2 regions of the Pseudomonas sp. HD6422 genome follow, and region 1 is predicted to be linked to the other one. Evidence: predicted binding sites of a transcription regulator. Region 1 holds the regulator's gene; the other holds the start of a gene.

Region 1 (4,306 bases):
GAACGTTTTTCAGGGATTGCTGCAGCAATTGGCCGAGGCGTTCGGTGATGTATACCGAGCGGTGATGCCCCCCCGTGCAGCCTATGGCAATGGTGACATAGGCACGGTTGCTGGCGGCGAAGCGTGGCAGCCATTTCAGCAGATAGGCGGCGATATCGTTGAACATCTCTTCGACATCCGGCTGGGCTGCCAGATAGTCGATCACCGGCTGCTCGAGCCCGGAATGCTCGCGCAGTTCCGGTTTCCAATAGGGGTTAGGCAGGCAGCGTACGTCGAACACCAGATCGGCATCGACCGGCATGCCGCGCTTGAAACCGAACGACTCAACCAGGAACGCGGTACCGGGTTCGGGTTGATTGAGCAGGCGTAGCTTGATCGAGTCGCGCAACTGGTACAGGTTGAGGCTGGTGGTGTCGATCTTCAGATCGGCCAGGTCGGAAATCGGTCCCAGCAACTCGCTTTCGACGCGGATGGCCTCGGCCAGCGAGCGGTTGGCGTTGGTCAGCGGATGGCGCCGGCGAGTCTCGGAAAAGCGTTTGAGCAGCGTGTCTTCGTCAGCGTCGAGAAACAGCACGTCGCATTGAATATGACGGGCACGGGCTTCTTCGAGCAGCTCTGGGAAGCGCGACAGATGACTGGGCAGGTTCCGTGCATCGATTGACACCGCCACCTTGGGTTGCAGAAGCTCGGTGTTGATCAGGGCATTTTCCGCCAACTGCGGGAGCAGGCCGGCGGGCAAATTGTCGATGCAGTAGTAACCGTTGTCTTCCAGGACATCGAGGGCGGTGCTCTTGCCAGAGCCAGACCGTCCGCTGACGATGATCAGGCGCATGTTCAGGACTCGTTCTGTACGTCCAGGACAACCTGGTACAAGGCTTCGCTGCTGTTGGCGCCACGCAGGCGATCGCGAACCTCCTTGCGATCGAGCATGCTGGCGATCTGGCGCAGCAATTCGAGGTGGGCATCGGTTGCAGCTTCCGGCACCAACAGCACGAACAACAGGTCGACCGGTGCGCCATCGATGGCGTCATAGTCGATCGGGGCGTCCAGGTGCAGCAGAGCGCTGACGGGGGCAGTGCATCCTTCGATCCGGCAATGGGGAATGGCGATGCCATTGCCGAACCCGGTGGAGCCGAGCTTTTCACGAGCGATGAGCTTTTCGAAGACGTCTTGCATCTCCAGCTCGGGTACTTGTTCGGCAATCAGGTTGGCGACCTTTTCCAGGGCGCGCTTCTTACTGCCACCCGGCACGTTCACGAGGGAACGGCCGGGGGTCAGGATGGTTTCAAGTCGGATCATGGATGAGGGGTATCAGCGAGCTGCTGCACCTTGCAGCAGGCTTTGCTGTTTTTCCTTGTGTTTTTTCAGTTGGCGGTCGAGCTTGTCGGCCAAGGCGTCGATCGCTGCATACATGTCTTCGTGTTCTGCGTTGGCAACCACTTCGCCGCCGGGAATCTGCAAGGTCGCTTCGACCTTCTGCTGCAGCTTCTCGACCTTCATGATGACCTGCACGTTGGTGATCTTGTCGAAGTGACTCTCCACGCGGGCGAGCTTTTCAAGCACGTAATCGCGCAGCGGCTGGGTGACTTCTACATGCTGTCCACTGATATTGACTTGCATACAGCTTCTCCTTTATTGCCCGTGCATAAGGAGGCAGGTATTGCACCTGCCCCGAAAACGCGTTGGCATACCCAGGGGCTACATCAGTCGCTTGCGCTCACTCGACGGTGCGATGCCGAGGGACTCGCGGTACTTGGCGACGGTGCGACGGGCTACCTGGATGCCTTGTGCCTCCAGTAAACCAGCGATCTTGCTGTCACTCAATGGCTTTTTCTGATTTTCCGCAGCCACCAGTTTCTTGATGATTGCGCGAATCGCCGTGGACGAGCATTCGCCGCCTTCGGCGGTGCTGACGTGGCTGGAGAAAAAGTATTTCAGTTCGTAGATGCCACGGGGCGTGTGCATGTATTTCTGCGTGGTCACCCGGGAAATGGTCGATTCATGCATGCCCACTGCCTCGGCGATGTCGTGCAGCACCAGGGGCTTCATCGCCTCGTCGCCGTGGTCGAGGAAGCCGCGCTGGTGCTCGACGATCTGCGTCGCGACCTTCATCAGCGTTTCGTTGCGGCTCTGCAGGCTCTTGATGAACCAGCGCGCCTCTTGCAGCTGATTGCGCATGAAGGTGTTGTCGGCGCTGGTGTCGGCGCGCCGTACGAAGCCTGCATACTGCGGGTTGACCCGCAGGCGGGGGATGGCTTCCTGGTTCAGTCCGACCAGCCAGCGGTCGCTGTCCTTGCGCACGATCACGTCCGGCACCACGTACTCCGGCTCGCTGGACTCGATCTGCGAGCCCGGGCGGGGATTGAGGCTCTGCACCAGCTCGATCACCTGGCGCAGTTCATCTTCCTTGAGCTTCATGCGGCGCATCAACTGGCTGTAGTCGCGGCTGCCGAGCAGGTCGATGAAGTCGCTGACCAGGCGCTGGGCCTCGGCCATCCATGGCGTGTTCTTCGGTAATTGACGCAGTTGCAGCAGCAGGCATTCGCCCAGGTTGCGGGCTCCGACGCCGGCCGGCTCGAATTGCTGGATGCGGTGGAGCACGGCCTCGACTTCGTCGAGTTCGATGTCCAGTTCGGGGTCGAAGCCCTGGCAGATTTCCTCGAGGGTGTCTTCCAGGTAGCCCTGGCCGTTGATGCTGTCGATGAGGGTGACGGCGATCAGGCGATCGGTGTCGGACATCGGCGCCAGGTTCAACTGCCACAGCAGGTGGCTCTGCAGGCTCTCGCCAGCGGAGGTGCGAGTGGTGAAGTCCCACTCGTCGTCATCGTTGCTGGGCAGGCTGCTGGCGCTGGTCTGGTAGATGTCTTCCCAGGCCGTGTCGACCGGAAGTTCGTTGGGGATGCGCTCGTTCCACTCACCTTCTTCCAGGTTCTCGGCACTGGCCGTGGTTTCCTGGAAGCTGTTGTCCTGGGCTTCGGCAACCGGCTTGTTCTCGGCGTTGTCCGCCATCGGGTCGCTGTTGTCGAAGTCTTCGCCGTCTTCCTGACGTTCGAGCATCGGGTTCGACTCCAGCGCTTCCTGGATTTCCTGCTGAAGATCCAGGGTCGAAAGCTGGAGCAGACGGATGGCCTGTTGCAACTGCGGGGTCATCGTCAGTTGCTGGCCCATTTTTAGGACGAGCGATGGTTTCATGGCTGGGGCTAAATACCTTGTTCGCCGGCGCGCATGCGCCATCCACTACAGGGCGCCGAGGCGCCGAATTCAAGCAAGTTTTATGCCTTAATTTGTAGCGTTTGCCTAGAGCACTGTAACAACTTAGGCCAGCTTGAGCCCCGTTTACCAGTGCCCAGGCAAGCCCGGGTCAGAGTCGGAACTCGTGGCCCAGGTATACCTCTTTCACCAATTCATTGGCCAGGATGGTTTCGGCGTCGCCTTCGGCGATCAGCTGGCCATCATTGACGATGTAGGCGGTCTCGCAGATATCCAGCGTCTCACGGACGTTGTGGTCGGTGATCAGTACCCCGATACCCTTGGCTTTGAGGTGATGGATGATCTGCTTGATGTCGCCGACGGAAATCGGGTCGACCCCTGCGAACGGTTCGTCGAGCAGGATGAATTTCGGTGCGGTGGCCAGGGCGCGGGCGATCTCGACACGGCGGCGTTCGCCACCGGAGAGGCTCATGCCGAGGTTGTCGCGGATGTGGCTGATGTGGAATTCCTGCAGCAGGCTTTCGAGCTCTTTGCGTCGCCCGTCACGGTCGAGGTCCTTGCGGGTCTCGAGAATGGCCATGATGTTGTCGGCCACCGACAGCTTGCGGAAGATCGAGGCCTCCTGTGGCAGGTAGCCGATGCCGGCGCGAGCTCGACCGTGCATGGGCTGGTGGCTGACGTCGAGGTTGTCGATCAGTACACGGCCCTGTTCGGCCTGGACCAGGCCGACGATCATGTAGAAGCAGGTGGTCTTGCCGGCGCCGTTGGGGCCTAGCAGGCCGACGATCTGGCCGCTGTCGATGGACAGGCTGACGTCGCGTACGACCTGTCGGCCCTTGTAGCTCTTGGCCAGGTGCTGGGCTTTGAGGGTTGCCATTTACTCGGCCTTCTTCTTCGGCTGGATGACCATGTCGATGCGTTGGCGCGGAGAGGTCACGTTGCCACCGCGACCTGCGGTCGCCACCTGGGTCTTGGTGTTGTAGACGATTTTCTCGCCTTCGGTGGTGTTGCCCTCGTTCTCGACCTTGGCGCGGTCGGTGAGGATCACGATGTCTTTCTGGGCCTGGTACTGGATGGTCACCGCCCAGCCTTTCAT
Region 2 (4,306 bases), on a different contig from region 1:
TCCACCAGCATGCCCATGGCAAAGCGCAGCACCGCCCCGGCGAGGATCGGTGTGGCGACCATCAGGCCGCGTTGCTGCGCGCTCAACTGCAGGTCGGCGGCGATCTGCACCGCCAATGGGCCGAGCAAGTACCAGACCATGAAACTCAGGTCGAAATACAGGAACGCGGCGAACAGAGTGGGCACATGCCCGGATTTCCAGAAGCTGGTAGTCATCGAACACCTCATTCGGCAATGCAACGGAACAAAAAAAACGCCGCTACCCATTTCACGAAAGTGAAAAGAGAGAGCGACGTCTTTGTCGGATGTAAGTGGGCAACCGCCGTTGGCTACCGGTGCGCTATGTCGAGCAAGACGCGGGCCAACTCGGCGTTCGCCGATTCAGCCAAGCATTTCATGCATGGCAATGATCTGTTCCGCCACCTGGATCAGCTTCTGCTGACGACTCATGGCCTGGCGCCGCATCAGTGTGTAGGCCTGTTCCTCGTTGCAGTCCTTCATTTTCATCAGCAAGCCCTTGGCTTGCTCGATTCGTTTGCGCTCGGCCAGTTGCTGGTCGCGGGCCAGCAGTTGCGCCTTGAGCGCCTGGTCGCTTTCGAAGCGCGCCATGGCGACATCGAGGATCGGCTGCAGGCGCGCGGCGTGGATGCCTTCGACGATGTACGCGCTGACCCCGGCCTGGATCGCCTGGCGCATCACCCCCGGATCGTGTTCGTCGGTGAACAGCACGATCGGCCGCGGGCGCTCGCGGCTGACCAGCACCACGTGTTCCATCACATCACGACCCGGTGAGTCGGTATCGATCAATACCACGTCCGGATGCACCGTTTCGACGCAGGCGGGCAGGTCGATGGTCAGGCTTGGCGCTTCGATCACCTCGAAGCCGGCCTCGCACAGGGCCGCCTTGAGGCGACCGAGTTTCATCTGGGTGTCGTCGATCAGCAGGATGCGCAGCATGGTGGCGTCCTCACAGTCCAACGCGGGCGCTGGGCGCTTCGCCCAGGGCATGCAGGCGGAAGCTGCGGGCATAGCCGTGGGGGTCGCTGCCATCCCAGCGGATGCCATCGATCAGCAGGCTGCTGCGCATCGATGCTTCGTGACAGGGCACGCCCATGGCGCTGGCGGCGTCCCGATACAACGCCAACTGTTGGACCTTGCGCGCCACTGCCAGGTAGTCGGGATCGTCACGCAGAAGACCCCAGCGGCGGAACTGAGTCATGAACCACATGCCATCGGACAGGTAGGGCAGGTTTGCCCGACCCTGGTCGAACACCCGCAGGCCATGGGGGTCGTGCCAGTGATTGCCGAGGCCGTCGTGATAGTCGCCGAGCAGGCGCGGCTCGATGTTGGCCGGCGCGGTGTCGAGGTAGGCGCTGCCGCTGAGCAGTTGCGCCGTACTGCGACGGTTGTCGGCACCTTGTTCGATGAAGCGGCTGGCGGCCAGGATGGCCTTGATCAGTGCCCTTGCACTGTTAGGGTACTGTTCGACGAAGGCGCGTGCGCACCCCAGCACCTTTTCCGGATGATCCGGCCAAATCGACTGGCTGGTCGCCAGGGTGAAGCCCTGTCCCTTGGCCACCGCATCGGCCGACCAGGGCTCGCCGACACAGAAGCCATCGATACGACCGGCCTCCAGGTGAGCGACCATCTGCGCAGGAGGCACCACCACGCTGTCGACGTCGCGCAGCGGATGGATGCCTTGGCTGGCCAGCCAGTAGTACAACCACATGGCATGGGTGCCGGTGGGAAAAGTCTGGGCGAAGGTCAGTCGTGTGCCATGCTGGTGCACCAGTCGCGCCAGTGCTTCAGGGTTGGTCACGCCCTTGCCTTGCAGGGCTGAGGACAGATTGATGGCCTGGGCGTTCTGATTCAGGCCCATGAGCACCGCCATGTCCTTGGCCGGCACTCCGCCGATGCCCAGGTGCACGGCATAGATCAGACCATACAGGCAATGGGCGGCATCCAGCTCGCCGCTGACCAGCTTGTCGCGCAGGCCGGCCCAGGAACCCTGGCGCTTGAGGTTGAGGGTAAGGCCTTGCTGTTGGGCGAAGCCCTGAGTGGCGGCGACCACGACCGAAGCGCAATCGGTGAGGGCCATGAAGCCGATATCGAGGCTGGGCTTCTCCGGCGCATCGCTGCCGTTGACCCACGCGAGTGGTGCTGTATTCACAAAAGTCCTCGCCCGTACTGAATAGGCTGTGGACATAGGCGAAGCAACCCATGTGCCAAGGGCGCCGAGGATTTGCTGTCATGCCAGGCCGGCGCTGGCTATAATCGCACCCTCATTCACCCCCGAGCCTCGCCTGCCCATGTATACCCTGGCCCGCCAGCTGCTGTTCAAGCTTTCTCCGGAAACCTCCCACGACCTGTCCCTGGACCTGATCGGTGCCGGTGGCCGCCTCGGTCTCAACGGCATGCTGTGCAAGCAGCCGGCGCCATTGCCGGTGAGTGTCATGGGCTTGAACTTCGCCAATCCGGTGGGGTTGGCGGCGGGACTGGACAAGAACGGCGCGGCCATCGACGGTTTTGCCCAGCTGGGCTTCGGCTTCGTCGAGATCGGTACCGTGACGCCGCGTCCGCAACCGGGCAACCCCAAGCCACGATTGTTCCGCCTGCCGCAGGCCACGGCGATCATCAACCGCATGGGCTTCAACAACCTGGGGGTCGATCACCTCCTCGAGCGCGTGCGTGCTTCGCGCTACGAGGGTGTGCTTGGCATCAACATCGGCAAGAACTTCGACACGCCGGTCGAGCGTGCCGTGGACGATTACCTGATCTGCCTGAACAAGGTCTACACCGCAGCCAGCTATATCACCGTCAACGTCAGTTCGCCGAATACCCCCGGACTGCGTAGCCTGCAGTTCGGCGATTCGCTCAAGCAACTGCTCGATGCCCTGGCCGAGCGCCGCGAGCAACTGGCGGGCGAGCACGGCAAGCGAGTGCCTTTGGCGATCAAGATCGCCCCGGACATGAGCGATGAGGAAACCGCCCTGGTCGCCGGCGCGTTGCTGGCCTCGGGGATGGATGCGGTGATCGCCACCAACACCACGCTCAGCCGCGAAGGGGTCGAAGGCCTGGAGCATGGCGGCGAGGGGGGTGGCCTGAGTGGCGCTCCGGTGCTGGAAAAAAGCACCCACACCGTCAAGGTGCTGGCCGGCGAGCTGGGCGGCAAGTTGCCGATCATCGCGGCGGGTGGCATCACCGAAGGGCGCCATGCGGCCGAGAAGATCGCGGCCGGTGCGAGCCTGGTGCAGATCTACTCGGGCTTCATCTACAAGGGACCTGCGCTGATCCGTGAGGCGGTGGATGCGATCGCTGCGATGCCGCGTGGTTGAGCGAGGCATAAAAAAGGGCCCCTTGAAGGGGCCCCTGGGCCTTAGCCCGCCGCCCGGATGGGGCGCGCATGGTGACTCGAAATCAATGTCCTCGTTCAGCCAACGGCGTGATTTTCGTTGAGTCTATGGATGCCAGCGGTGCCAGTCATTCCGTCCCAGTTATCACCGCGACCTTCGCGCCAGCCGTTGATCCAGGCTTGGCGTACAGAAGGAAGATTGAAGGGGCAAAGTTCGCGGGATTTGCCGGTGACCCCGTATTGGTAGCCACGTGAATATGCTCTTTCCAACGGATCACGCTTAAGTCTTCTCATAGGGTGTTGCCCTCACTTGTTGACTGTAATGTCCCGTCGGCCTCTCCGAGGCCGGGCAGAATCGTTCTGCCGGTTTGCGCTCGCTGCCGGCGTGGCGAGCTGAAAGTGCCGCCTCGTTGCGAAGTGGCCTGAGACCAGTTCTATCGAAAGCGGCTCGCCCTGGGAATGATCGATTTGTCATAAGGACGTAATCTTTTCTAGGGTGAGAGGATAAGTAAATAAATGCGACTCAACCTTGTTTGGCCCTGAGCCGCCTGTGATCGGGGTTTGCCGCAGCATGATAGGCATTTTGCCATTGCTGGCATGCGCTGATGGAAACACCTGGAAACGCGACGAAGGGTCACATCGAGCCTGGTTCGCGGGAAATTATTCGTACTGCCCGATGATCTAAGCTGTCTTTGCCACCCGGCAAGCGGCCGAATGTCCGGGCGGCCCGGCCGTCCTCTGCGCATGGCGCGTAGCGGCGGCCACTCGAACGCTTGCTGGAAGGGCGTTCGGGCAAACATCGGCGAGGCGATGCGTCGCTTCGTCACTCAAACAGCCCAAGGCTCTGGAAGACTCATGTCGGACCGTTTCGAACTCTATCTCACCTGCCCCAAAGGCCTCGAAGGCCTGCTCGCCGAAGAGGCCAAGGGCCTCGGCCTGGATGACGTGCGTGAGC

The links. Region 1 encodes sigma-54, which starts transcription at its own class of promoters, with help from an activator protein. Its sites were predicted from a motif close to ANTGGCATNNANNTTGCTNT; they were not measured.
Region 2: the regulator sigma-54 is predicted to act here: its motif matches at 2,210-2,229, upstream of KY379_RS01030 (CmpA/NrtA family ABC transporter substrate-binding protein).

Annotation. Positions count from the first base shown of each region.
Region 1 covers NZ_JAHWIW010000004.1:127,673-131,978, reverse strand. The annotation lists gene rapZ (RNase adapter RapZ) at 1-832, opposite strand, end outside; gene ptsN (PTS IIA-like nitrogen regulatory protein PtsN) at 835-1,299, opposite strand; gene hpf (ribosome hibernation-promoting factor, HPF/YfiA family) at 1,312-1,620, opposite strand; gene KY379_RS04100 (RNA polymerase factor sigma-54) at 1,699-3,192, opposite strand; gene lptB (LPS export ABC transporter ATP-binding protein) at 3,362-4,087, opposite strand; gene lptA (lipopolysaccharide transport periplasmic protein LptA) at 4,088-4,306, opposite strand, start outside.
Region 2 covers NZ_JAHWIW010000001.1:206,007-210,312, forward strand. The annotation lists gene KY379_RS01020 (nitrate/nitrite transporter) at 1-215, opposite strand, end outside; gene KY379_RS01025 (ANTAR domain-containing response regulator) at 381-956, opposite strand; gene KY379_RS01030 (CmpA/NrtA family ABC transporter substrate-binding protein) at 967-2,205, opposite strand; gene KY379_RS01035 (quinone-dependent dihydroorotate dehydrogenase) at 2,309-3,334, shown strand; gene rmf (ribosome modulation factor) at 3,430-3,645, opposite strand; gene rlmKL (bifunctional 23S rRNA (guanine(2069)-N(7))-methyltransferase RlmK/23S rRNA (guanine(2445)-N(2))-methyltransferase RlmL) at 4,207-4,306, shown strand, end outside.